Regions from separate parts of the Vibrio sp. Vf1514 genome, predicted to be linked through region 4. Evidence: predicted binding sites of a transcription regulator. Region 4 holds the regulator's gene; each other region holds the start of a gene.

Region 1 (7,177 bases), 900 kb from region 4:
TATAAATCCTCAAAACGACAAAGGCCTGACAACTTCATAAGCTGTCAGGCCTTATAGAATAAATGGCACGCCCTGTAGGATTCGAACCTACGACCACATCCTTAGAAGGGACGTGCTCTATCCAGCTGAGCTAAGGGCGCGCTACAGGGACAGGATTATACGAGTTAGAAAGGTGAAATCAACGGCTTTGTCTAACATTATGTTTCAAATGAGCAAAATTTTGTCACTCAATCAATATGTGCTGAAAAACAGAACAAAGCAAACGTTTGCTTATAGATGTTCTTCAAAATATCTGCGACAATGCGCGCAAAAATTTTCACTACGAATGTGTAAGGAAAGTCATGACTGCTCAAAATATTGATGGAACACTCATTTCACAGACAGTACGTTCCGAAGTTGCGGCCCGTGTTAAGGCGCGCACTCAAGCAGGACTGCGTGCGCCTGGTCTGGCTGTGGTTTTAGTGGGTGAAGACCCCGCGTCTCAAGTGTATGTAGGCAGCAAACGCCGCGCTTGTGAGGAAGTCGGATTTGTGTCGAAGTCGTTTGACTTACCCGCCACTGCAACCGAAGAAGAACTGTTAACGCTGGTCGAACAGTTGAACAATGATCCTGAAATCGACGGTATTCTGGTTCAGTTGCCGCTGCCTGCGGGCATCGATTCAACACACGTGTTAGAGCGCATCATTCCCGAAAAAGACGTCGACGGTTTCCACCCATACAACGTGGGTCGTTTGGCGCAGCGCATTCCCAAACTGCGCTCTTGCACACCGAAAGGCATCATCACACTGCTGGATCGTTACAACATTCCACTGCGCGGCAAACACGCGGTCATCGTGGGTGCTTCCAACATTGTCGGTCGCCCGATGACACTGGAACTGTTACTGGCCGGTTGCACCACCACCACCTGTCACCGTTTCACCAAAGATCTCGAACACCACGTTCGTCAAGCCGATGTGCTGGTGGTTGCAGTAGGTAAACCGAACTTCATTCCTGGCGCGTGGATTAAAGAAGGCGCCGTGGTGATCGATGTCGGCATTAACCGTCTTGATACCGGTAAACTGATTGGTGACGTGGAATACGATGTAGCGCGCACGCGCGCCAGCTTCATCACCCCGGTTCCGGGCGGAGTTGGCCCAATGACCGTTGCCAGCCTGATCGAAAACACCATGTTGGCCTGTGAGCAATACCACACCCAAAAGTGATGTCGTTTCTTCAGCGGTAAATGCACAGAACCCCAGCCAAGGCTGGGGTTCTTTTTTATCGGGCGTCGAATAACGCTTGCGATTACAGCGACAAAATCACACCGGCAATCGACGCACTCATCAGGTTGGCCAGAACGCCAGCGGCAATGGCACGAAAACCGTATTTTGAGATAAAGCTGCGGCGCTCAGGCACCAAGCTGCCCAGACCACCAATCAGAATCGCCATGCTGGAAATGTTGGCAAAACCACACAAGGCAAAAGTGACGATCGCTTGTGAGTGAGCGCTCAATTGCGATTGCACGTCCATCAGTTGGATGAAGGCCACAAACTCGTTGACCACGATCTTATTGCCGATCAGAGAACCTGCCGTGATGGCTTCGTTCCATGGAATACCAATCAGCCACGCCAGTGGGGCGAACAGGTAACCCAGAATCAGTTGGAAGCTCAGTTCGATACCAAACAGGCCACCGACCCAACCCAGCATGCCGTTGAGCAGCGCAATCACACTGACAAACGCCAGCAGCGTTCCGCCCACAGCGACCGCGATACGAACCCCCGACATCGCGCCATCAGCCACCGCTTCCACCACGTTGGTCGCTTTTGGCAGATCCAGCTCGTTGGTATCCACGTGCACATCAACAGTGCCTTGCTCTGGTACCAGCAACTTGGCCATCAATAAGCCCGCAGGCGCAGACATAAACGCCGCCGCGATCAGGTAGCTCAAATCCACACCCAGTGAGGCATAGCCCACCAGCGTACCGCCCGCAACCGATGCCAAACCACAGGTCATCACTGCGAAGAATTGTGAATCACTCATCTGCTTCAGGTACGGTTTAACCACCAGCGGCGCTTCGACCATGCCCACAAAGATGTTGGCAGTTGCAGACAGCGACTCCGCACGGCCAGTGCCCAGCAGCTTTTGAATGCCACCGCCAATCAGGTTGATCACTTTCGGCATCAAGCCAATGTGGTACAAGCCCGAGATCAGGGCGGAGAAGAACACGATGATGCCCAGCACGTTCACAGCGAACACAAAACCGACGCTGCCGGTCGCAAGGCCACCAAAAATAAACGCAATGCCTTCCTGGCCGTAGTTGATCAGATTCGACACACTTTCCGTCACGGTATGCAGTACTTCTTTGCCCGCTGGCACATACAGCACCAACAGCGCAAAAATCACTTGCAGCGCAAATGCCCCCGCAACCGTACGCAGATTAATATTTTTTCTATCTGTAGAAAGTAGCCAAGCAATCACCAAGATTGCCACAACACCAATGAGAGAAGACATAACGCCATCCAAATAAAAGGGAAACCGGAAAGGCGTCGGATTGTATAGCAGGAAAACGTGTGCGCAACTCGAGTTTGTTAATTGCGTGTGTTCAGAAAAGAGGAGAAATGAGCGTGAAGATTAACTCATTGATTTTACGTTTATTAAACGTTTGCTTTTACCTTGTTTTTCCATATGGAAAAAATGTTTTGAGACCGAGAAATAATCGCTCACAACATCGGCAAGCGAACATACGGTTCCAGTTTCGTATCCCAATAACACGGTTCGCCAATTTTCTGCTTGAGGAATTCAATCACCGCTGAGGTTTTCTTCGGGAGATGCTGCCGACTTGGATACACCGCATAAAATGGCATGTTTTGACTCGCTTGCCAGTCCGGCAACAGTTGAATCAGTTTACCCGTACGAAATTCATCGCGGATGAGGTAAGTCGCCAAATACGCAATCCCCCACCCAGACACCGCTGCATCACGCACCGCTTCAGCCAAATCGACTGAATAGTTGCCGGAAACTTTGATGCTCAACTGCTGCTCACGGTTACGAAATGCCCAGCGTGTGTAGTCTCGATCCCAACTGCGATAGATCAAGCAATTGTGATCCAACAGATCGTTGGGTAATTGCGGCGTCGAATGATGCAGTAGGTAATCTGGCGACGCTGCCACGACAAATTTGCACTCCGCAAGTCGCTGAGCAATATAACCTTCCGGCAGGTGTTCATTGCTGGTGATCCACAAATCGAGCCCTTCGCTCAACATGTCAATCTTGTAGTCGAACAGGTGCACTTCAACCTGCAAATTCGGATACTGCTGACGCAGCTCTTCCAGCGCAGGCAGCACATGCAGCGAGCCAAATGATTGAGACAAGCCCAGCCGCAGCAGCCCCGAAACTTCTTCGCGCTGGTTCACCAGTTCGTTGTCCGCATCGCTCACCAGCGCTACCAACTGCTCACAATGGCGGTAGAAAGACTCCCCCGCTTCGGTGACGGTAAAACTGCGCGTCGTACGCTGCACCAGTTTAATCCCCACCGACGCTTCCAGTTGCGCCAGTTGCTTACTGACGTGCGACACCGACACGCCCAAATTGCGCGCCGCTGCCGTAAAGCTCTGATGTTTGATTAACGCGGCGAACATCACCATCTGACTGGCTCGGTCGGCTAACACGGCAACTCCTGTTGTGGCTTGCAACACCGAACAGCGCGATGTTGGGAACGGGCTGAAAGCAAAACGCATTCAGTCATAAGTAATCAGTCATAACTAATCAGCGATAAGTAATCGGTAATTAGCAATAAGGGCTCTCGCGAGCCCTTTGAGGTTAAAACTTGATGCGGTCCGCTAAATGGCTCACCGCGAGCGCAAAGTAATACGAGCGGTTCCACTTCATCAGGACATTGTAGTTGTTGTACACCAGATAAATACGACCACTTTCATCATCCGGCATGATCAGCCACGCTTTCACGTCTTCATCGAGTTTCGGCAGAGGCTTACCGTCATAACGTGTGATGCCCAGTTTGCTCCACTCTTGCAAGAACTTGCCTTTTTCAGCCTGACGGCCTTCCAGTGTGTGATCAAACCCTTTGGGAATTTTCACTTGGCGTCCCCACGTGTACTTATCATCCCAGCCGGATTGGCTGAGGTAGTTCGCGGTTGACGCAAAAACGTCTTCTTTGCTGCCCCAGATGTCTTTCTTGCCATCGCCATCACCATCAGCGGCGAACGCTAAAAACGAACTCGGCATGAATTGACATTGCCCCATCGCGCCAGCCCATGAGCCTTTCATGTCCTCGGCATTGATGTGGCCTTGTTGCAGGATCTGCAAAGCAGCCATGGTTTCTTTGCGGAAGAACTCTTCACGGCGACCTTCATACGCCATGGTTGATAAGGCATCAATCACCTTGTAACGCCCCATGTGCGCACCAAAGTTACTTTCTACCCCCCACAGCGCGACAATAAAGCGCGGCTGCACGCCGTACGCCTTGCCAATGCGTTGCAGTTCATCGTAATGCTTTTCGTACAGTGCTTGCGCTTGGTTCACTTTCCACGCAGGCACGGCACGTGGAATGTATTCATCCAAGGTCAGCTTTTTCTCTGGCTGATTGCGGTCAGCCACCACCGCACGAGGTTTAAATTGCACATCGTGAAACGCGTCACTCAATATTTGCTCAGAAATGCCTTCCTGACGCGCTTGCTGTTTGAGGCCTTCGACGTATTGTTCGAAGCTTAAATCGTTCGCCAATACCGGTGCGGAAAGTGTGAATCCCAGAATCACTGACAATAATTTTTTCAAGATGCCCTCCCCGAGTCATCCTTGCTCAGGATTTGCGCTGAGCCTTTTCTTCTTTGTATTTTTCTAACAAATTCTCTGGTGGTGGTGGCAGTTGCAAGAAGAAGCCTTGCTCTTGCAGCGACGCTTTCACTTTATCCACATTCACCTGCGCGAGCTGACGTTTTTCGAGGTTCACCAGCATCACGAACACAGGTTTACCGAACATCTGCATCAGAGTGTCAGGGACCTGTGAAAAATCGTCGCGTTTCGGGATGTAGAGATAGGTACCGTCTTTCTTAGAACTTTTGTAGATAGAACAAAGCATGAGAAGCCTTTTGTTGTCTTGAACCCGCGTCGCGGCTGAATTTGTCTATAAATGATCAACTTTTGATAAAATTGAGTCTAAATCACTCATTTGACCGCAAGATGACTTGCTGCGTCTAGGCGCTGAATATAACATGACTTCCCTAGTCTCGGGCAACGCTCTTTCCTATGTAGCCAAGAGTTTATTGAGGTCAACGTTACGATGTCTAATACACCTGACCTAAAAGGTAGTAGCTTTACTTTGTCAGTTTTGCACCTTTCTGACAACCAAATCGCCAACACGGTCGAATTTCTGAAACAGAAAGTGGCGCAAGCCCCGGCGTTCTTCGCCAACGCACCGGTGGTGATCAATATTTCGAAAGTGGATGGCGACATCGACTTTCTCGCCCTCAAACATGGCATTAGCGACGCGGGTTTGATCCCGGTCGGTGTCACGGGCTGCAAAGATAAACGCTGTCAGTCGTTGGCGTCGGAAGCCGGTTTTGCCGTGATGACCGCCAGCAACAACCCAGCGAAAGCGCCGGCAAAAATGGCGCCAACAACCATCGTCCGTACGCCCATTCGCTCCGGACAGCAGGTGTACGCCAAAGATGGCGATTTAGTGATCCTCAATCACGTGAGCCCCGGTGCTGAAGTGATTGCCGATGGCTCGATTCATATTCATGGCACACTGCGCGGCCGAGCGATTGCCGGCGCCAGTGGTCAAAAAGAAGCAAGAATTATCTGTCATGATTTACAAGCTGAGCTGGTGTCCATCGCGGGTAACTACTGGCTGAGTGAACAGATTGAAAGTGAGTTCTGGCAGAAGAAAGTGATGCTCAGCATGACTGAAGAGTCACTCCATTTTGAACTACTCACCATTTAAAATTCGAAAGGAAATTATTAAATGACACGCATCATTGTCGTTACGTCAGGAAAAGGCGGCGTCGGTAAAACGACCTCCAGCGCAGCCATTGCGTCAGGCTTAGCACTCAAGGGCAAGAAAACTGCGGTGATCGATTTCGATATCGGTCTGCGTAACTTGGATCTCATCATGGGCTGTGAACGCCGCGTGGTGTATGACTTCGTTAACGTTATCAACGGTGAAGCCACCTTAAACCAAGCGCTGATCAAAGATAAACGCAACGAAAACCTGTTCATTCTTCCCGCCTCTCAGACCCGCGACAAAGACGCGCTGACCAAAGATGGCGTGCAGCGTGTGCTCAATGAACTCAAAGCAATGGACTTTGAATTCATCATCTGCGATTCACCCGCAGGCATCGAGCAAGGTGCACTGATGGCGCTGTACTACGCCGATGAAGCGATTGTGACCACCAACCCTGAAGTCTCGTCTGTGCGTGACTCTGACCGCATTCTGGGCATTCTGGATTCGAAATCACTGCGTGCAGAACAAGGGTTAGAGCCCGTCAAACAGCACCTACTGCTGACACGTTACAGCCCAGCGCGTGTGACACAAGGTGACATGCTGAGCGTGGAAGACGTCGAAGAAATTCTACACGTGCCACTGTTGGGTGTGATTCCAGAAAGCCAAGCGGTGCTGAATGCGTCGAACAAAGGCGTACCGGTGATCTTTGACGACCAATCCGATGCAGGCCAAGCTTACGACGACACGGTCGAGCGTTTGCTGGGGCAAACTGTTGAGTTTCGTTTCCTGACCGAAGTGAAAAAAGGCATCTTTAAACGACTTTTTGGGGGCTAAAGCACAATGTCATTACTTGAATTTTTCCGACCACAAAAGAAAACTTCAGCCAGTCTTGCCAAAGAGCGTTTGCAAATCATTGTCGCTGAACGTCGCAGCCAGAACGATCCAGCGCCGACGTATCTGCCTCAGTTGAAAGAAGACATTCTGAAAGTGATCGCCAAATATGTCGCGATTGATCCGAGCATGGTTGAGCTCTCCTTTGAACACAAAGATGACGACATCTCTGTGCTGGAGCTGAACGTCAAGCTACCGGATGACGAAAAGTAAAAAAAGAGCCGACTGAGTCGGCTCTTTTTCATTGTGAGACGGCGTCATTTCGTTAACAGCCGTAGTGCTCAGCAATATATGACTCAAACTGCGCGCACATCTGTTCGTCGGACACCACGTTGCTCGCCAGCTCTT
Region 2 (7,177 bases), 1.1 Mb from region 4:
AAAATCGAGGGTGAGCATGATTAAGAAGATCGGTATTTTGACAAGTGGCGGCGACGCCCCAGGCATGAATGCTGCGATTCGCGGCGTGGTTCGTACGGCGTTGGGCGCAGGTCTTGAAGTATTCGGCATCTACGATGGCTATCAAGGCCTGTACGAAGGTCGTATCAAGCAGCTAGACCGTTCAAGCGTGTCTGATGTGATTAACCGTGGTGGTACATTCCTGGGTTCTGCGCGTTTCCCGCAGTTCCGTGAAGAAGCAGTGCGTGAAAAAGCGATCGAAAACCTGAAAACACACGGCATCGATGCATTGGTTGTGATCGGCGGTGACGGTTCGTACATGGGTGCGAAGAAACTGACTGAAATGGGTTACCCATGTATCGGTCTGCCAGGTACCATCGACAACGACATCGCGGGCACGGATTACACCATCGGTTACCTGACTGCACTGAACACCGTGATCGAAGCGATTGACCGTCTGCGTGACACGTCTTCTTCTCACCAACGTATTTCGATCGTTGAAATCATGGGTCGTCACTGCGGTGACTTGACGCTGATGTCTGCGATCGCAGGCGGCTGTGAGTACATCATCACGCCTGAAACGGGTTTGGATATGGAACAGCTGATTTCTAATATTCAAGACGGCATCAAGAAAGGTAAGAAACACGCGATCATCGCGCTGACTGAACTGATGATGGATGCGAACCAACTGGCGAAAGAGATCGAAAAAGCGACGGGTCGTGAGACTCGTGCGACGATCTTGGGCCACATTCAACGGGGTGGTAAACCAACTGCGTTTGACCGCGTGCTTGCGTCTCGCATGGGTAACTACGCCGTTCATCTATTGATGGAAGGTCACGGTGGCCGTTGTGTGGGCATTCAAAAAGAGCAACTGGTTCACCACGACATCATCGACGCGATTGAAAACATGAAACGTCCAGTACGTAAAGATCTGTTCCAGGTGGCTGAAGAGCTGTTCTAAGCGCTTAACCTGCAATTAGTTCGAAAAAAAAGACCGCCTTGGCGGTCTTTTTTGTTGCTCGCGATTAAAGAATGAATTCGCGTACTTCTGGATCTTTACGCTCCAGATAGTGAATCGACTTGATGCGGCGAATGGTGCGGCAGCGGCCACGAATCAGCAAGGTTTCGGTGGTCGCGATGTTGCCTTGGCGGGTAATGCCTTCCAGCAAATCGCCTTTGGTGATGCCGGTGGCGGCGAAGATGACATTATCGCTGCGCGCCATGTCTTCGAGTTTCAACACCACTTCCGCGGTCACACCCATCTGTTCGCAACGTTCGAGCTCACGAGCGCCCCAGATGCGGTTGTCTTCGGTTTCCCCTTTGACTTTATGACGGGGCAGCAAACGGCCGTTCATGTCGCCATCGAGCGCGCGAATCACCGCGGCAGACACCACCCCTTCCGGCGCGCCGCCCACACAGTACATCATGTCCACTTCGCTGTCGGGCATGCAGGTCAGAATTGAGGCGGCCACGTCGCCGTCTGGCACCGCGAACACGCGCACACCGAGCTGTTGCATTTCGACAATCATCGCTTCATGACGCGGTTTTGCCAGCGTAATCACGGTCAAATTGTTCAGGGATTTACCCAGCGCGGCGGCCACATTTTCCAAGTTTTCTTTCAGCGGTTTGTTGAGGTCGATACAGCCTTTCGCGCCTGGGCCGACCACCAATTTTTCCATGTACATGTCCGGCGCTTTGAGGAAGCTGCCTTTCTCGCCGGCGGCCAGCACGGCCAGCGCGTTGGATTGACCCATGGCTGTCATGCGCGTGCCTTCAATCGGGTCGACGGCAATGTCCACTTCGTCGCCGCCCACACCCACGTGCTCACCGATGTACAGCATTGGCGCTTCGTCGATCTCACCTTCACCGATGACGATCTCACCCTTGATTTCGGTTTTGTTTAATAGGGTGCGCATCACTTCTACTGCCGCGCCATCTGCGGCGTTTTTGTCGCCACGGCCAAGCCATTTATATCCAGCCAATGCCGCGCCTTCTGTGACGCGTGAAAAAGCCATTGCCAATTCGCGTTTCATGCTTACTCCAAACCAAGGATCAGTAATAGGGGGAATGATTTGCGGCGGATCTTAGCATATTCGAAAGGAAACGTTTGCTTTTTGACACTCACGAGACTTGCACTCGATCAAAAGTCGTTACGATAGCCTGATTTTTCAGGCTTTGTTTCCCCCTGCGCGTCACGAAAGTAAGCGGGAAGTCAATTTGCGCCGTTTTTTTAACCGAATAGCGCAAAATATCGAATATAGTGAGTGTTTCTCTGCGCTTGGCTGAGTAGAATGGAACGATTAGTGAAGTGAGTTCACCGCAACCGAATCAAGAAAGGGTAAGTACCATGTCTTTTGAAGTACTAGAACAACTAGAAGCAAAAATCCAAACCGCGGTTGATACAATCGCATTACTGCAAATGGAAGTTGAAGAGCTGAAAGAAGAGAAAGTGAAACTGGTCGAAGAAGCGAACGAGCTGAAAGCGAGCCGTGAAGCACTAGAGCAACGTTCTCAACAAATTCAACAAGAACACACTGCATGGCAAGAGCGTATTCGCAACCTGCTGGGCAAAATGGACGACGTGGAATAATCAACCGATTGCCGCGATTTGCCGCAATATCGAATTGATAAAAAACGCCGACAGTTGTCGGCGTTTTTTTGTGTCTCATCGTCGCTTACAAGCTTGGACGAACACCCAGCGTGTGGCAGAGCGCGTAAGTCATTTCCGCGCGGTTGAGGGTGTAGAAGTGAAAGTCTTTCACGCCCTCGCGTGACAAGATGCGCACCATGTCAATCGCTTGGCTGGCACCGACCAGCTGACGTGTCACTGGATCGTCATCCAGCCCATCAAATTGCTTCGCCATCCAGCTCGGTACTTTGACGTGGTTCTGCGCCGCAAAACGCGAGGCCTGCTTGAAGTTGGAGACCGGCAAAATGCCCGGGACGATTTCCACATCAATTCCCGCCGCCACACAGCGGTCACGAAAACGCAGGTAGCTTTCGACATCAAAGAAGAACTGCGTGATGGCACGGTTGGCCCCCGCATCTACTTTTCGTCTCAGGTTCAGAAGGTCTGCTTGGGCGCTTTTGGCTTCCGGGTGGACTTCCGGAAAAGCCGCGACGGAGATGTCGAAATCGTGACGTGATTTCAGCAGCGTCACCAAGTCCGAAGCGTACATGTCTGGCTTGCCACCGCCCGGTGGAATGTCACCACGCAGGGCGACGATGTTTTGAATCCCGTTGTGCCAGTAATCGTCGGCAATCTGAATTAGTTCTTCGCGGCTGGCATCGATACAGGTCAGGTGCGGCGCGGCAATCAGGCCGGTTTGGTCTTTGATGGCTTTGATGATCGAGTGGGTGCGATCACGTTCGCCGGAGTTCGCGCCGTAAGTGACCGAGACAAATTTCGGTTTCAGGGTTTTGAGACGATGCACCGAGTTCCACAGCGTTTCTTCCATTTGCGCAGTGCTCGGCGGGAAAAATTCAAACGAAACGTTGATGTCTGAAAGATCAGCAATATTCTGGTTTAGTGCGTCAATATGACTGGCGTGCGTATATCCCATTTTTTTCTCTCCCTGTGGCTTCATGCCACAACGCGAACACTGTTAAGATTGACGTTTAGACGTCTATATGGCTACAGAATGTCTTGAATGCATTTTAATGTCAACCTTGCCATTATGAATATTTTTCATGTTGATCGTGAGGGGAATTCAACACCGTTATCAGCACGTTAGCGGTGATTCACGGCCATTCCCATCCTGTTCGACAATTGTTCTGTCCTTGAAATTAATAACAGAATAAACAACAAAAAGCTCGCCATTTTGACGAGCTTTATCATGTTTACAGCAGACCTGCGAGCAAGTTGAGGTCGGACTGAATCGCGCCGGCCGTCACTTCTCGCCCGGCGCCCGGGCCTCGAATCACCAACGGGTTGTCGCGATACCATTTGCTTTCGATGGCAAAGATGTTGTCACACGGCAGCAAATTCGCCAGCGCATGCTCTTTGTCGAGGGCCTCCACACCGACGGTGGCTTTGCCATTTTTCTCGAGGCGGGCCACATAACGCAACACTTTGTCTTGGCGCTGCGCCTTGGCCAGACGTTCCGCCAAGCGTTCGTTGAGCAACTGGCTTTTGTCGAGGAAGTCATCCAGCGACAACGCGCGCAGCTCTTCAGGCACCAGTGATTCCACGCGGACGCTTTGCGGTTCGATGTCCAGCCCAGATTCGCGCGCCAGAATGACCAGTTTGCGCATGACGTCTGAGCCATCCAAATCACAACGCGGGTCGGGTTCGGTTAAGCCTTGTTGCCACGCCAAATCGACCAATTCACTGAACGGCACTTGGCCGTCGTATTGCTGGAACAGCCACGACAGCGTGCCCGAGAAAATTCCCGATAGCGCGGTGATTTCATCGCCACTTTCACGCAAATCGCGCACAGTGTGGTTGATGGGCAAGCCGGCGCCGACGGTCGCGTTGTACAACCAATGGCGGCTGATTTTGGCAAACGCGTCTTTGACTTGCTGGTAATAATCGCCCGCAGCTGAACCAGCCACCTTGTTGGCGGAAATCAGGTGCATGCCGTGCTCTGCGATGTCCAGATAGCGATCGGCCAACTCTTGGCTGGCGGTGACATCCAACACCACGACTTCATCAAAGCCTTGAATGTTGCCCAGTTGCTTGAGCCACTGCTGACCATCGTTTGGCAGCGCTTCATCGCTGTAATGCGCCAACACGTTGGCTGCATCGATGCCTTGTGGGTTGAACCAGTAAGTTTGGCTGTCAATGACGGCGACCAATTCGAAGTTCATGCCGTGGCGTTTTTCCAGCTCATCTTTTTGTTCAGCAAACAGTTTGAGCCAGCTTGAGCCGATGTTGCCCTTGCCACACAGCGCCAGTGCCACGCGTTTTTGCGCCTGAAACAGTTGCGTGTGCAAACCGGTGACTAACGGCTCAACGTCGGTTTGACGCAGTACGGCCACCAAACTCAAGCCCGATTCTGCTTCGCACACAAATTCCACCGGCGAGGCTTTGAGTTGTTGGAAGAAACCGTAGCTGTGGTGCGCATTCTTGGTGACGCCTGCGCCGACCGCGCCGACCATCGCGTAGCCATCTTTGAGTTTGATTTCGGCCTCAATGGCCAAATCGTGTAGCAAGCTCAGTGCGCCGGAGGCGATTTCAGCGGTGTAGGCCAAGCGCATGTGGTGTTGGTCGGCTTGTACTTCAAATGCCAACGGTTCAAGCTGCGCACGTTTGAGTTTTTCCAGCACTTCGTGTTGCGCGCGCTGAACGGTGTGGCCGTGTGCAAATGCCAATTCGATCAGCTGCACGTCGTCAAGCGAGGTGATGATTTTGGCGCCGCGGCCAGAGGCCAGCACGCGTTCAATGCGCGTAGAACCGGATTCCGGCTGGTAGCTGCAACGTAAGCTGAGATCCATCGCACTTTGGGCGACGGGTTGCAACGTGCGGCTGTGTAATACAGGGGCTGCCAAGCGTGCCAGTTCGTTGGCTTCATCCAAACGCAGCAGTGGCAGCAGGCAGGCATCGCTGACCAAACGCGGGTCGGCGCTGTAGACGCCCGCCACATCGCTCCAAATCGTCACGCGGTCGACTTCCGCCAGTGCGCCAATCACCGTTGCCGAGTAATCGGAGCCATTGCGCCCGAGCAGTACGGTTTCCCCTGCGTCGTTTTGCGCCATAAAGCCGGTGATCACCACGCGATGATGTGCGTGTTGTGCCAACACTTCTTTGAGCAGTGGGTAAGAGCGGGCGCGATCCACTTCGGGTTGCGTGCCACTTTCAGCGCGCAGAAACACGCGCGCATCTTGCGCGGCAGCGGGGAGTTGCAGTTGGTTCAGCAGTGCCGCCAGCAGGCGAGAAGACCACACTTCACCATGACCAAGCACGGCCGCTTGTTGCGCGGTGCTCAGCGGCGCCGTGAGTTCGCCCAGTGCGACGAATTCACCATTCAATTGGGTCAGTAACCGATCGGCGGCATCGCTTTCTAACAAGCCTTCAATCAGTTCACTTTGATATACGCGCAGGGATTGCAGGGTTTCATGCGCGATGCGACCGTCTTTATTCAACGCATCGAGAAACGCGATCAGCCGGTTGGTGGTTTTGCCCGCAGCGGACACCACCACCAAATCGTCGGGCTGAGAATATTCCTGCAGAATATGCGCCACGCGTTGATAACATTCTGGGTCTGCGAGACTGCTACCGCCAAATTTATGCAGTTGACGCGACTGAGTCATTAAAAGGCCTCCTTAGCTTTGTTGAATGCCTGATCCAGATCGGCAATCAGGTCAGAGGCATCTTCCAAACCAACCGACAAACGCAGCAGTTGCTGTGATACGCCCGCTTCAGCGAGGGCTTCTTCGCCCATCGCGCGGTGCGTCATCGACGCAGGGTGACACACCAAACTTTCGACGCCGCCGAGTGATTCCGCCAGCGAGAACAGGTCGAGTTTGCCGACAAAATATTTCAGTTGTTCAAACGAGCCCGCAAACTCAAAACTGAGCATGGAACCAAAACCGACCTGCTGCTTTTTCGCAATCTCGTGACCCGGATGCTCTGGCAGGCTCGGGTGGTAAATGACCTTCACCAGCGATTGGCTTTGCAGGTAGTTGAGGATGAGTTGGGAGCTTTCTTCATGCACGCGCATCCGCGCGCCGAGCGTGCGCAAGCCGCGCAGCGTCATGTAGCTATCAAATGGCGTGCCCGTTGCACCAATGCAGTTGCCCCACCATTTCAGCTCTTCGGCATGCTGAGCCGCTTTGCTGATAATCACGCCGCCAATCACGTCTGAGTGACCGTTGAGGTATTTGGTGGTGGAGTGCACCACAAAGTCAGCGCCGAGCGTCAGGGGCTTTTGGTACACCGGTGTCAAAAAGGTATTGTCGACCGCCACCAGCGCGCCGACCGCGTGGGCTTGCTGGCAGATTTTTTCGATGTCGACCACCCGCACCAGCGGGTTAGACGGCGTTTCCAGCAGCACCAGTTTCGGGTGTTGGGCCATCGCCGCGGCCAGCGCCTGTTCGTCAGATTGATCGACAAACAGCACTTTGAAGTCACCTTTTTTAGCGCGCGTGTTGAATAAACGGTATGTGCCGCCATAACAATCGTGTGGCGCAATGATTAAATCTTGCGGAGTCAGGAAGG
Region 3 (7,177 bases), 1.4 Mb from region 4:
CTCAAAGCCCATCAGATTGACTACCTACAGCAGCAAGCGGATCGTGAAGTTGATGCTTGCCTGCTTTGGTGTCAGCAAGCGGAACATCGCCACATCGTGACCCCATTTCATGCCCATTATCCGGCGCGATTAAAAGAGATTGCCGCAGCGCCTCCGGTGCTGTTTGTGGCCGGTCGACTTGACACGCTGTGCGCGCCACAAATCGCGATTGTGGGCAGCCGCAATGCCAGTATCGACAGTCAACACATCGCTCATCAATTTGCTGCGCAACTGGTTGAACATGGTTTGGTGGTCACCAGTGGGTTGGCGCTGGGCATCGATGGTTATGCCCATGATGGCGCCCTGAAAGCGGGCGGCGAAACCATCGCGGTATTGGGTTCAGGGTTGGGATGTATTTATCCGGCGCGTCATCGCACGTTGGCGGAGCGGATTATGGCCAGTGGGGCGGTGGTGTCGGAGTTTCGCCCGGATGCCAAACCGCGGCCTGATCACTTTCCGCGTCGCAATCGTATTATTAGTGGCTTGTCGTTGGGTGTTCTGGTGGTGGAAGCGGCCGAGAAAAGTGGCTCGCTCATCACCGCGCGTTACGCTGTTGAACAGAGCCGAGAGGTGTTTGTGGTCCCGGGCTCGATTCGTCATCCCAATTGCCATGGCAGTAACCAGTTGATTCGGCAAGGCGCGTGTCTGGTTCAGCACATCGACCACATACTCGATGAGGTTGGCCCCATGATGGATTGGAGCCGAAATCAGTCACAACCTGAGCAGACAGAACTTTTTTCTTGCTCATATCACGAAGAAGAATTGCCATTTCCCGAGCTGTTAGCTAACGTAGGGGAAGAGGCTACACCAGTTGATATTCTTGCAAACAGGACCCATATACCTGTCCAGGATGTCATGATGCAGCTCCTGGAGCTTGAGCTTTCAGGGCATGTTGTTGCAGTTTCCGGTGGCTATATTCGTAAGGGGAGGGGCTAGCTATGATGATGGATATTCTGATGTATCTATTTGAAACTTACATCCATAGCGATGCAGAGTTACAAGTGGATCAAGATGAACTCGAAGATGAACTGCTTCGAGCGGGATTTCACCAAAAAGACATCTATAAAGCCCTTCACTGGTTAGAAGAGCTGGCTGCGTTGCAGCAGACTGATGCACATTCCGCGATCGCAACCAGCGCGGCGACCTCTGTGCGTATTTACACCGCACAAGAAATGGAGCGTTTGGATACCGAATCGCGTGGTTTTCTGATGTTCCTTGAGCAGATCAAAGTGCTGACGCCTGAAACGCGTGAGATGGTGATTGATCGTGTCATGGGCTTGGAAACCAATGAGTTTGAACTCGATGACCTGAAGTGGATCATTCTGATGGTGCTGTTTAACGTGCCGGGGAATGAAAATGCTTACACGCTAATGGAAGAGCTGCTGTACAGCAAAGAGCAAGGTATTGTGCATTAAGCAGATCGGCGCGTGAGTAGTCCCCATGAGCGGTAAAATTGATCACCAGTTATTTTCAGCACAGGCGCTGACGCAAGAACCGTGTCCAAAATGCGGCGCAGCGTTACAACTGCGTCACGGCAAACACGGTCCTTTTCTTGGGTGCAGCCAGTATCCCGGCTGCGACTTCATCAAACCCCTGCATCAAAACGATGGTCACATCATCAAAGAGCTGGGTGTGCCGTGCCCAGCATGTGGGCATGAGTTGGTGTTGCGTCAGGGACGTTACGGCATGTTTATTGGCTGCAGTCATTACCCAGCGTGTCACCACATCGAATCATTTGATACAGCGCCTCAGGCGCAGGCCGAGGAAACGCAAATCCCCTGTCCGGATTGTGGTAAAGGCCATTTGGTTGAACGCAAAAACCGCTTTGGGAAAGTGTTCTATGCCTGTGATGCGTTTCCCAAATGCAAGTTTGCACTCAATCAACCACCCATGGTGGGGCAATGCGAGGCGTGCGGTTATCCGTTGCTGATTGAAAAGAAACTCGCCAATGGCACCAAGTATCAGTGTGCCGATAAAAAATGCGGTCACACCCAAACGGAAATAAAAAACGGCGCTTAATTGCGCCGTTTTTGTCCGTATGAAATGCTGGGGTTAGTGCTTGATTTGCTGAGCGACGGCCTGCACCGCCGGAAAAGCTTTGGGATCGAGAACTGCTGCCAGTTGACATAGTTTACGCTGCAATTCGCCACTGTAATCTGCAGTGACGTTGATGTGGCCCATTTTGCGTCCGGGACGTTTGTCTTTGCCGTACCAGTGAATGTGGCAGCCTTCCATCGCCAGTAGCGCTTCGGGCAAGGTGTCTTCACCCAGGATGTTAATCATCGCTGTTTCGCGAACCAGTTTGGTACTCCCCAATGGTAGCCCACACACCGCACGCAGATGATTTTCAAACTGACAGGTTTCTGCGCCTTGCTGTGTCCAGTGGCCAGAGTTGTGCACGCGCGGGGCAATTTCATTGACCAGCAACGTCTCCTGGACGTCGAAAAACTCCAGCGCCAGCACGCCAACGTAATTCAGGCTTTCAGCCACGGCAGTAAACATCTGCTTCGCTTGCTCTTGTAATTCTGGCGCATCAATAGCGGTCGACAGGCTGAGGACGCCGTTCACGTGCACATTCTCGGCCAGTGGATAGACCGCAATCTCGCCATCTTTGCCACGCGCGCCGACCAGTGACACTTCGCGGTCAAAGGGCACGAATTCTTCCGCCACAATCGCCTGATGCTCAGACGCCGCCAGTGCTTGTGCCATGTCGGCCCATATTGCGTCGCTGTCTTGTGGAGTTTTGAGGCGCCATTGACCTTTGCCATCGTAACCACCCAAGGCGGTTTTCAGCACCATGGGAATGCCGACGTCATCAATCGCAGCATCAAATTCAGCGCGGTTGGTGATCACTGCGTATTTGGCGTTGCGTACGCCTGCGTTGTCCAGCAGCGCTTTTTCCAGACGGCGATCGCCACCGGCTTTAATCGCGTCGGTACTTGGCAGAAATTTTCCGCTGCGCTCACACACGGCCAATACATCGTGAGGAATGTGTTCAAATTCAGCGGTAATCACATCCGCACCGGCAATTGCCTGTTCCAAACCATGGCCCAGCACCGCCTGAGTCAGCGGATGCACCACGTTCTGGGTATTGACGTCAAAGGCGGAAATGTCAAGGTTGAGCGGTGCCCCGGCCAGAGACATCATGCGCGCGAGTTGACCGGAACCTAAGACTAATACGTGCATGGATTAGTCCTCGGCTGGGTTTGGGTGAGCCAGTACGGCTTCGGTTTGTGCGGCGCGGAACGCTTCCACTTTTGCCATCACGCTTTCATCGAATGCACCAATGATTTGCGCGGCCAGTAACCCTGCATTTGCGGCACCCGCTTCACCAATTGCCAGCGTGCCAACCGCGATGCCTTTGGGCATCTGCACGATAGAATAAAGGGAATCGAGTCCCGATAACGCACGCGACTGCACCGGAACGCCCAACACGGGGAGGCTGGTGAATGCAGCGGTCATGCCGGGAAGGTGCGCGGCACCGCCAGCGCCAGCGATGATCACTTTTAGTCCACGCTCTTTGGCACTGGTGGCGTAATCGGCCAGAAGTTGAGGGGTACGGTGCGCGGAAACCACTTTGGTTTCGTAAGCAACACCAAATTGATCCAGCATCTCTGCTGCAAGCTTCATGGTTGGCCAATCCGATTTTGAACCCATGATAATGCCGACGGTCATCTCAAACTCCTTCAAGCGTTATAAATTAAGTGAGCGTTTGTGCGCGCATTATACGGGGATTTTGCTTTCAAGCAAACGTTTGCGCGGTGATTGAAAGCGTGGCGGTATAATTTATCCCGAATTAGATTTAGCCGTTGCGCCGGATAATTTGTACACTAGGCCGCAAATAAGAAAGTCAGCTCAATTTAGGAAACTCTGGTGAATAATTTTGAACATACACTGCAAGCGTTGCAGTCCGGTGAAGTGATCGCTTATCCCACGGAAGGTGTGTTTGGTGTCGGGTGTGATCCGGACAATCCGCAGGCGATTGAAAAGTTGCTGCAACTCAAGCAGCGTCCGGTCGAGAAGGGCTTGATTCTGATCGCGGCCTCATACCAACAACTGCTGCCTTATGTTGATGAAAGCCAACTGACGCAAGAGCAGTTGGAGCGAGTGCAATCGACTTGGCCGGGCCCGGTGACTTGGATCATGCCAGCCAGCGAGCGTGTTTCGCATTGGGTGAGCGGCCAGTTTGATACCATCGCCGTGCGCGTGACCGATCATCCGTTGGTGCAGAAGCTGTGTTTGGCGTATGGCAAGCCACTGACGTCAACCAGCGCGAATCTGTCGGGCCTGCCGCCGTGCATGACCACGCAGGAAGTCGAACAGCAACTCGGTGATCAGCTGGTGGCGATTCTGCAAGGCGAAACGGGTGGTCGTAATAAGCCCAGTGAAATTCGCGATGCCAAAACGCTCCAGGTTTTGAGACAAGGCTAAGTCAACAAAGGAAGTAACGATGCCAACCATCAATAAAGAAGCCGTCAAACAATTTCTGTTGTCGCTACAAGACAGCATTTGCCAGCAGTTGGAAGCCGTCGATGGCGGTGCCACATTTGAAGAAGATGCTTGGCATCGTGAACCTGGCGAAAAGCTCGGCGGCGGTGGTCGCACGCGCGTGATGCGCAACGGCCATGTGTTTGAACAGGGTGGGGTGAATTTCTCCCATGTGGCAGGTCAGCAGATGCCCGCATCGGCAACTGCGCACCGCCCGGAACTGGCCGGGCGCCGCTTTGAAGCCATGGGCGTGTCATTGGTGATGCATCCCAATAACCCGTACGTACCGACTTCGCACGCGAACGTGCGCTTTTTCATTGCGGAAAAAGAGGGTGAGGCGCCGATTTGGTGGTTTGGCGGCGGATTTGATCTCACGCCTTTCTATCCGTTTGAGCAAGACTGTCATGAGTGGCACCGTGTGGCAAAAGCGCTGTGCGCGCCGTTTGGTGATGAAGTCTACGCTGAGCATAAAGCGTGGTGCGATCGTTACTTCTACCTGCCGCATCGTGAGGAAACTCGCGGTATCGGTGGGTTGTTCTTTGACGATCTCAATCAGTGGAGCTTTGAGCAGTGCTTTGACTATATAAAGGCGGTCGGCAAAGGGTACACGCAGGCGTATCTGCCGATTGTTGAGCGCCGCAAAGTGACCCCGTATGGTGAACGCGAACGCGAGTTCCAGCTTTACCGCCGTGGCCGTTATGTCGAATTTAACTTGGTCTTTGACCGTGGCACGCTGTTTGGCCTGCAATCGGGTGGTCGCACCGAGTCGATTCTAATGTCGATGCCGCCGTTGGCGCGCTGGGAATACCGTTATCAGCCACAGGCGGGGAGCGCCGAAGCGGAATTACAGCAATTTTTAGTACCGCGCGAGTGGTGACAGCGCCAGTAGTGAGTGATAGGGTCGCATACAGCGACCCTCTTTTATTTCAGGCAGGAACATGGATTTTCAACACGATCAGTATGCGGTGTTCGGCAACCCGATCGGCCACAGTAAATCACCTTTCATTCATACCCTATTTGCCCGTCAAACCAATCAGGCCATGACCTACACCGCGCAACTCGCGCCCGTGGATGGTTTTGTGCAAGCCGCGACAGATTTCTTTGCCCACGGCGGTAAAGGGTGCAACATCACCGTTCCGTTTAAAGAAGCGGCGTTCACGTTTGCCTCGCGGCTGACGGAACGGGCGCAACTGGCTGGCGCGGTTAACACGCTCAAAAAACTCGATGATGGCGGCATTCTGGGGGACAACACGGATGGTGAAGGTCTGGTGCAGGATCTGATGCTGCATCAGGTGCCGTTGCAGGACGCGCGAATTCTGTTGATTGGGTCCGGCGGCGCGGCGCGTGGCGTGCTTAAGCCTTTATTAGATAAACAGCCCGCCAGCGTGACCATTACGAACCGCACCTTTGTCAAAGCGCAGCAGTTAGCGGAGAGCTTTGCGCCGTACGGTAAGGTGAACGCTGTGGAAATGGCGCAGTTGAATTCTGGTTTTGATGTGATCATCAACTCGACGTCGGCCAGTCTGGATGGTGCCCTTCCAAACATTTCCGTCGCGATTTTCAAGCCGACCAGTGTGGCGTACGACATGATGTATGGCAAAGGTCACACCATTTTCAACCAATGGGCATTAGACAGTGGTTGCGCTGAAGCGTATGACGGTTTGGGGATGCTGGTGGGGCAGGCGGCAGAAAGCTTTATGTTGTGGCGCGGTTTGCGTCCGGGGACGAAACAGATTCTGCGTGAACTGCGCAAAAATTTAGAAGGTTAATCATGAACCAATCGATCTTATTTCCGGATATACAAACTTGGAATGAGGAGCTGCAAGCCGTGGTGTTTCCGGCGCAACAAGCTGGTGCGTTGATTGAGTGTGTGGTGACGCTTGCCGAACTCAGCCGTCTGGCGGCACAGCCGATTGATGGTGAGCAACAGGCTTTAGCCATTTTTCAGACACTGCGTTTTGATTTGGAAGAGATAGCGGAAGCGCTGATTGAAGAAGAAGACTACAACCAGCGCGGACAAATCGACGTGATTAGCTAATATTCTCAACGGGCATTAGGTAGTCATTTTTACCGTTGACGTAGTTCTCAGCAGACTTCACTAGAAAAGCTCTCTCTTTCTCATTGAGGGGGCGAGCCTGTTTCACCGGACTACCTATATAGAGATAACCACTTTCTAAACGTTTTCCCGGCGGAACTAAACTGCCGGCACCAATCATCACATCGCTCTCGATGACGACGCCATCCAGCACAATGGTGCCCATGCCCACCAATACACGGTCGTGAATTGTGCAGCCATGCAGCATGACCTTATGCCCGATGGTCACATCTTCACCGATAATCAACGGATAGCCGTCGGGATTCTCGTGATTCTTATGCGTCACATGCAACACACTTCCGTCTTGAATATTGGTGCGCGCGCCGATCTCGATGTAATTCACATCGCCGCGCGCCGCGACCAATGGCCAAACACTGGCGTCATCGCCAAGCTGAATGTCGCCGACCAGAACTGAACTTTCATCGATATAGACACGTTCACCAATCTGCGGAGTGATACCTTTATAACTACGAATTGCGCTCATGACGCCTCCTTATTTGGGCTGTTCAGGGCAGTGTAAAAGAGAAATAGTAGTCGAAATAACCTGTGACGAAT
Region 4 (7,177 bases):
GTTTTTCTTCCAATGGCCTGGGGTGCCACCCTGCTGCGCAGATTCCACGGCTTTGGCCATTTCATCGGCGACCATCGAGAGCTGAATAGAAAGCTTGAGCTTAGAAAATTCGCGATGACGCACGTAGTAATCGGTAATACCGACTGCCAACGGCGACATGCGGTAAATGCTGGCGCCGTCGGTCACTTCACTGGTAAAGCGGCTAATCAAGCGCTGTTTCACCAGTTCATTAATCGCGTTATTGGCACGGAATGCAGACGCGTCACCCGTGTCTTCAAACATACGAGTCACGATGATAAATGCATCGTGCAACTCTCCTTCACCTAGCTCTTCATCGAACCGTTCGTTGCTCAGCACTGCGATAGCGATAAGAAACGCAAGTCGCTCAGGCGTCAGGTTCAATGAGAAATCATGCTGCTTGACCCAGCTGACCAATTCATCGATTGGCTGCTCTGCAGCGTTCTGAGTTAACTCACTCATTGTTATTCCTGTTCTTGTTTCTTCTTGGCCCATACATGAATGTAGCGACCTAATGAGCGGTACGGCTCTTGGCGACAGAACTTGCGTTCTAAAGCCAGTACATCTTCATATTGGTATTCGCCCATGTTTTTCATGTTACCGATGTAATCACTGAAACAACGAATACCGGACTTACCGCAAATTTCAAAACCGGCGTCTTCTATCCATTGATAGACGTCCGTCGGGATTAAGCCTTTCTGCGGTTGAAGTTTAAAACGTTTGCGGTGAGGCATGCCTTCCAAAACGTGAGGAATGTTACCGCAAACCGCATTCTTATAAACCAGACCGTGATAGTTATAGAACATCACCGACACCATGCCGCCCGGTCGGACTTGCGTCAGCAAATTCTCCAGCGCGGGTTTTGGCTCCGCTAACCATTCCATCACGGCGTGGAACATGACAATATCCACCGGGTCGGATAGGTGGTCCTGAATGGACTGAACCGGTGAATGAACCAAGCGATACTGCGCAAGCAGTCCGTGATTTGCAATATCCTTCTCTGCCAGTTGCAGCATTTCAGAAGACAGATCACACAAGGTGACCCGGTGGCCTAGCTTGGCGAGTTTTTGTGACATTTGCGCAAGCCCCCCGCCTGCATCTAATACGTGCAAAGGGGCGCTAGCTTTGTCAAAATGCGATAGCAATTGCAGTAAATCTTCCCAAACAATGACTTGGCGGATCTCGCCTTTGTCAGAGCCGTATATATTTTTTGCAAATTTGTGGGCAATATCGTCGAAATTGCGATCTTCTGTCACAGTGGCTTGAGTTATGATAATCAATCGTGCTGCTATTCTGTCATAGGAATGGCAGGAATAAAGAGGCTTTAGCCCTTTTTATTATCAAGTGCTGTTTTTTCGGACTATTTGTTTATGTTTGAGCTGAAAAAAATTGTTTCTTCTTTACTGATGCCTCTTCCGGCGTTGTTGATTATTGGTTTTGTGGGCCTGATGCTGATCATGTTCACGGCCAAACGCAAAACCGGATGCCTTGTTGTTTTGTTTTCCCTGTTTGGCATCTTCCTTATTTCATTCCAACCCGTCTCAAGTCGTTTGCTGATGCCGTTAGAACGTCAGTATTCCGCCTTTTTGCCGGTTGACGGCACAATTGATTACGTCATGGTGCTGGGCAATGGTCATGTCGTCGATGACCAGATCCCCCCCACGTCAGAGTTAAGTCGTGCCGCGTTAATGCGCCTTGCCGAAGGCATTCGTGTCATGCGCATGTATCCAGGTTCCAAACTGATTCTCTCAGGCTACGCCGGTGGCAGTGAGTTCAGTCATGCTCGCATGTTAGCGCGTGTCGCATTGGCGCTGGGCGTTGCCAAATCCGATATCATCTTGCTGGAAACAGCCAAAGATACGTGGGAAGAAGCGCGTCAAGCGGCAGCGTTTGTACAACAACGTCGTTTGGTGCTCGTGACGTCAGCAAGTCACATGCAGCGCGCACTGAATGAATTCCATTCCGCCGGTTTACAGCCGATCCCAGCGCCAACCAACTACTTGGCGCAAGCCAGCATTAGCCAGCCGTGGGATAAGTACACGCCAAAAGCGCTGTACTTAGAACAGACGGAACATTACTGGTACGAAAGCATGGGCATGCTATGGCAATCGCTGCGTGATTGGGTTGCCGGTCATGAACAAACCGCACCAATCAACAACGCAGAAACCACACTGCCCTAACTTTGGCATGCTGCGCAAGCGACAAAAAAAACACCAGCAATTGCTGGTCTTTTTTATGTACATCTTTACGCGCATCGGTGGCGACTTTTCGCTGGTATTAATCACCAGCGAACATGTAACCTTCACCGTGAACTGTCACAAAGATCTGTGGGTTCTTCGGATCAAATTCCATCTTCGCACGCATGCGACGGATCAACACATCAATAGTGCGATCATTCGGCGCATCCACTCGATGACTGATCATATTCAAAATGCGCTCGCGACTGAGCACCTGATTGGGATACGCCGACAACGCAACCAATAGCTCATATTCGGCTTTGGTGAGTCGAACCGGCTCGCCATTGCGCGTTAATGAGCGGCGCTGAATATCAAACGTCCACTCCCCGAAACGCACCAATTTATCGTTGTCCGGTTCCGGTTCTGGCAATGTGCGACCCGCGATGGCGATGCGCCACAGCAAATTTTTTACGCGAACCAATAGTTCACGCAGTTCAAGAGGTTTGGTGACGTAATCATCGGCGCCCATTTCGAGGCCAATGATTCGATCAATGCTATCCGTGCGTCCAGTGACCAGAATAATTCCTATATCTGATTGACTGCGAAGTTCTCGCGTCAGCAGCAATCCATCTTCACCCGGTAAGTTGATGTCTAACATCACTAGGTCGATGTCATGCTCACTGAGCGCCTGACGCATCGCCACCCCATTCTCAGCTTCTGTCACTTGATACCCTTCTTTTTGAAAGTATCCAGCCAGTTTGCTGCGGGTCACGATGTCGTCTTCAACAACTAAAATGTGATAGCTCATTGACACCACTTTATGTCCACTATGAATACCCGTCATTCTATTCATAAACAGTCATAATTCTAGCATCTCAACCAAAAACATCAGAGTTTATTGATTCAAAGCAATCTCCTGACAAACCGTTAATTTACCGACTTATTTGTTCATATTTTTTCACGCATTGCGTTATTGCTATTCACAATTATTGTTTAGACTTAGAGGAAGAGAGTATTCGGAGTCAACCCATGCAGGAAATCAAAGTCTTTAACGAAAAGCGTGCCGAAATTTATTGGTGGCTGTCGAGCTTATTTAGTAAAGAGCTCAGTGACAAAGAGATTGAACAATATCATTCCCCTCAAATTCGCGCCTTCCTCGGCGGGCTGGGCGAAAACGCCGGGCTGCACGCTGCCGTCACACATTTGGTGGATGCCCTCAACCGATTGATGGACCGTGAGGATGCACGCCTCGAACTTGCCGCTGACTTTTGCGATCTGTTTTTAAAATCAGATAAAGATTCCGCGCTGCCTTACGCCTCGGTGTACATCGGCCAAACCGGATTACTCAACGACACGCCAGCGCAAGCAATGGCTGAACTGCTGAAAAAACACGGCGTCACCACGCATGAAACATTGAATGAGCCTGCCGACCATTTGGCGATTGAACTCGACTTTTTAGGCCACCTCATCATTCGCAGTAATGAGCTGGAAAAAGAGGCGCATATGGAGCGCGCATTCGCCGAACAAGCTGCATTCATTCAAACCCATTTAATGCGGTGGGCGCCCCAATTTGCCACGCGCTGCCAGTCACTGGATCAATTCGGTTTCTATGCCGCGGTGACCGAACTGTTGGTGGCATTCCTCGAACTCGACTTGGCTTATTTAGCCGACGAATAGTTCGCTATCGTGCTCACAAATTGACGAATATACCGTGAACTTTGTGATGATCATTTGATCTCATCCGATGAATTTCATTGCGAGTTCACGCGTAGCAGTCTAGAATCTTGACCGCAAACGATAAAAATATGAATTGAAGATGCAAACCGCTGTTTAAAAGCGGTTTTTGTGTTTTTACTACTTATAGGCTTCACTTTGTGTACCGCCTAATCGCTGCTGGACTTGATCGCGCGAAGTTTTTTCGCATTCAGCAGTCATCGACAGGACTAACCTATGGCTACGATTAAAGACGTTGCACGCCTTGCTGGCGTATCAACAACAACCGTATCTCACGTAATCAACAAGACTCGTTTTGTTGCAGAAACCACACAAGAAAAAGTGATGGAAGCGGTAAAAGAGCTGAACTACGCGCCAAGCGCGGTCGCTCGCAGCTTAAAATGCAACACCACTCGCACCATCGGCATGCTCGTGACGCAATCGACCAACCTCTTCTTCTCTGAAGTAATCGATGGAGTGGAAAGCTACTGCTACCGTCAGGGCTACACCTTGATTCTATGTAACACCGGCGGCATTTACGAAAAGCAACGCGACTATATCCGCATGCTGGCAGAAAAGCGTGTGGACGGCATTCTAGTGATGTGTTCTGACCTGACCGAAGAACTGTTGGAAATGCTGGAAAGTCACTCAGACATTCCCAAAGTGATCATGGACTGGGGCCCAGAAACCTCACAAGCCGACAAAATCATTGATAACTCCGAAGAAGGGGGTTACCTGGCGACGAAATACCTGACTGATCGAGGTCATACGGATATCGCCTGCCTAAGCGGCCACTTCGTGAAAGCTGCGTGTCAGGAACGCATTGCTGGTTTCCGCCGTGCCATGGCAGAAGCAAATCTGCCCGTGCGTGAAGACTGGATTTTGGAAGGCAACTTTGAATGTGATACCGCTGTCCTGGCAGCTGATAAAATCATCGCGATGGACAAACGTCCGACCGCAGTATTCTGTTTCAATGACACCATGGCACTGGGCCTAATCAGCCGCTTACAACAACGTGGCATTCGCGTTCCGGATGACATGTCGGTGATTGGTTACGACAACATTGAACTGGCCGAATACTTCTCACCACCGCTGACCACCATCCACCAACCGAAACGCCGTGTGGGTAAAAACGCCTTCGAAATTTTGCTGGAACGCATCAAGGATAAAGAGCACGAGCGCCGTATATTCGAGATGCACCCTGAGATTGTTGAACGCGACACCGTAAAAGACTTGACAAAACAATAACTTTGCCGAAAATCTGTCTATCTAATGTTGCATACTCATACAAAAAACGTGTGAATTCAGTTGCAATAGTTAGAGACATATATTTGAATGACATCACATTTACATCAAGTAAATGTGATGCTTATTCAAACTTTTGATTATCCTTTTCTAAAGGAAATGTCACGCACAGGGCAAACCATCTGAAAAGGTGGGACGCAAAGCCTCCGGCCTAAACCCAATTTTGGGTAGGTAGCGGGGTTACCGATGGCAAAAATGCATATATTAAGAAGTTGACTCCTAACTGACACACTCATTGCATTCTTTTGCTACTTTCTCGGACCTGACTTTGGTGGCGTATTAATTAATACACCGAGACTTACAGCATGGATAAACCAATACTAAAAGATTCGATGCGGCTCTTTGAGCAACTTGGACGCGTTAAATCTCGTTCAATGTTTGGTGGCTTTGGGATTTTTGTCGATGACACAATGTTCGCATTGGTGGTCAATGACAGACTCCACATTCGCGCCGACGACGCTTCAACCGCAAAATTCAAGCAACAAGGCTACGAGCCTTATGTTTACAAAAAACGCGGATTCCCCGTAGTGACTAAGTATTTCGCTTTGCCGGAAGACTGCTGGTCAGACACGGGCCGTATTCTCGATGACGCTAAATCGGCACTCACTGTGGCAAAATCTGAGCGAGAGACTCAAGCCCAGGCGAAACCCGATCGTTTGAAAGATCTCCCTAACCTGCGCCTTGCGACCGAACGGATGCTGAAAAAAGCCGGTATCGAAACGGTGGAAGCGCTGCAGGAGAAAGGTGCCGTAGAAGCATACAAAGCCGTTCGACAATCACATTCTTCAGATGTCGGCTTAGAACTGCTATGGGCACTGGAAGGCGCAATTGAGGGGAAACACTGGTCGGTGATCCCTCAAACTCGCCGCGACGAGTTGTTACAACGTTTGTCGTAAACCTTTTTGAGAGCAACTTCACTAAAAGCATCCGTTCGCGGGTGCTTTTTCTTTGAAAGAAAAGATCGCTTTTCCCTGTCTGGTTACGTATACCTATTACCATCATCTCGTGGGAATCTTCAATGAGTAAAAAGCTGATTTTGGGCCTCATCTTAATCGCCGTGATCGTCGCGCTGGCGACCACGTTTGGCCAATACCTGACACTCGACAATGCCAAAGCCCAGCAAGCACTACTGGCCGACTATATTGATCAGCATGTGGTCACTGCCGCGCTGATCTACTTTCTCAGTTACGTCTTCATCACTGCGTTCTCCATTCCCGGTGCAGCCGTTGTGACCTTGCTTGGCGCAGCATTATTCGGCTTCTGGCTCAGCCTGTTACTGGTCTCATTTGCCAGCACCATCGGTGCCACACTGGCGTTTCTGAGCAGCCGCTATCTGTTAAAAGAGTGGGTACAGACTCGATTTGGCGACAAACTCCATGCCGTCAATCAAGGCATGGCTCGAGACGGCGCCTTTTATTTGCTCTCCCTGCGCCTTATCCCGGTGTTTCCATTTTTCCTGATCAACCTGCTGATGGGATTAAGCCCGATTGCGCTAACGCGCTACTATTGGGTCAGTCAGTTGGGCATGTTGCCGGGCACGGCGGTCTACATCAATGCTGGCACACAACTAGCGCAGATCGACTCACTTTCTGGCATCATTTCACCAGCCGTTTTGCTCTCATTTGCGTTGCTCGGGTTGTTTCCATTGCTCATGAAATGGGTGATGAACCGCATCACGCGCTACTCAACAAATGACGCTGCCTGAGATGAAGATTTACATTGCTCACAATCCCACTGACGCGCATCTGTTGTGTGAACTGCTCAAACAGGCGCACATTCAGTGTGAAGTGCGGGGTGAAGGATTATTTGGTCTGCGGGGAGAATTGCCCCTGAGTGAGGATACCGAGCCATATATCTGGCTGCTGGATGAAGCCCAATATGCCAAAGCGCAAGCCATCATTGCGGATTATCAACGTCCACTCAGTGCGCAAGACACGCAGCCTTGGCGCTGCACGTACTGCGGA

The links. Region 4 encodes PurR, which represses purine synthesis genes. Its sites were predicted from a motif close to TNANGNAAACGTTTNCNTNA; they were not measured.
Region 1: ACS18Q_RS04505 (NupC/NupG family nucleoside CNT transporter) is a predicted target of PurR. The motif match lies at 2,538-2,557, and genes of this name have one in related genera.
Region 2: glpX (class II fructose-bisphosphatase) is a predicted target of PurR. The motif match lies at 2,114-2,133, and genes of this name have one in related genera.
Region 3: purE (5-(carboxyamino)imidazole ribonucleotide mutase) is a predicted target of PurR. The motif match lies at 3,782-3,801, and genes of this name have one in related genera.

The regions. Positions count from the first base shown of each region.
Region 1 covers NZ_CP197267.1:954,751-961,927, reverse strand. Annotated here, with positions in the region: tRNA gene ACS18Q_RS04515 (tRNA-Arg) at 64-140, opposite strand; gene folD (bifunctional methylenetetrahydrofolate dehydrogenase/methenyltetrahydrofolate cyclohydrolase FolD) at 342-1,202, shown strand; gene ACS18Q_RS04505 (NupC/NupG family nucleoside CNT transporter) at 1,285-2,490, opposite strand; gene ACS18Q_RS04500 (LysR family transcriptional regulator) at 2,700-3,647, opposite strand; gene ACS18Q_RS04495 (lytic murein transglycosylase) at 3,799-4,770, opposite strand; gene ACS18Q_RS04490 (YcgL domain-containing protein) at 4,796-5,074, opposite strand; gene minC (septum site-determining protein MinC) at 5,276-5,938, shown strand; gene minD (septum site-determining protein MinD) at 5,960-6,772, shown strand; gene minE (cell division topological specificity factor MinE) at 6,779-7,042, shown strand; gene ACS18Q_RS04470 (M3 family metallopeptidase) at 7,095-7,177, opposite strand, start outside.
Region 2 covers NZ_CP197267.1:2,932,530-2,939,706, reverse strand. Annotated here, with positions in the region: gene pfkA (6-phosphofructokinase) at 17-979, shown strand; gene glpX (class II fructose-bisphosphatase) at 1,044-2,051, opposite strand; gene zapB (cell division protein ZapB) at 2,366-2,608, shown strand; gene metF (methylenetetrahydrofolate reductase) at 2,694-3,581, opposite strand; gene ACS18Q_RS13645 (bifunctional aspartate kinase/homoserine dehydrogenase II) at 3,859-6,270, opposite strand; gene ACS18Q_RS13640 (O-succinylhomoserine (thiol)-lyase) at 6,270-7,177, opposite strand, start outside.
Region 3 covers NZ_CP197267.1:42,617-49,793, forward strand. Annotated here, with positions in the region: gene dprA (DNA-processing protein DprA) at 1-975, shown strand, start outside; gene ACS18Q_RS00205 (DUF494 family protein) at 978-1,454, shown strand; gene ACS18Q_RS00210 (DNA topoisomerase family protein) at 1,480-2,058, shown strand; gene ACS18Q_RS00215 (5-(carboxyamino)imidazole ribonucleotide synthase) at 2,092-3,225, opposite strand; gene purE (5-(carboxyamino)imidazole ribonucleotide mutase) at 3,229-3,714, opposite strand; gene ACS18Q_RS00225 (L-threonylcarbamoyladenylate synthase) at 3,913-4,470, shown strand; gene hemF (oxygen-dependent coproporphyrinogen oxidase) at 4,490-5,404, shown strand; gene aroE (shikimate dehydrogenase) at 5,466-6,296, shown strand; gene ACS18Q_RS00240 (DUF1488 domain-containing protein) at 6,299-6,565, shown strand; gene ACS18Q_RS00245 (gamma carbonic anhydrase family protein) at 6,558-7,106, opposite strand.
Region 4 covers NZ_CP197267.1:1,852,035-1,859,211, forward strand. Annotated here, with positions in the region: gene mukF (chromosome partition protein MukF) at 1-480, opposite strand, end outside; gene cmoM (tRNA uridine 5-oxyacetic acid(34) methyltransferase CmoM) at 483-1,274, opposite strand; gene elyC (envelope biogenesis factor ElyC) at 1,389-2,198, shown strand; gene torR (two-component system response regulator TorR) at 2,296-3,003, opposite strand; gene torD (molecular chaperone TorD) at 3,225-3,872, shown strand; gene purR (HTH-type transcriptional repressor PurR) at 4,146-5,156, shown strand; cyclic di-GMP riboswitch class I at 5,316-5,401, shown strand; gene ACS18Q_RS08560 (TfoX/Sxy family DNA transformation protein) at 5,519-6,109, shown strand; gene ACS18Q_RS08565 (TVP38/TMEM64 family protein) at 6,232-6,918, shown strand; gene ACS18Q_RS08570 (putative signal transducing protein) at 6,920-7,177, shown strand, end outside.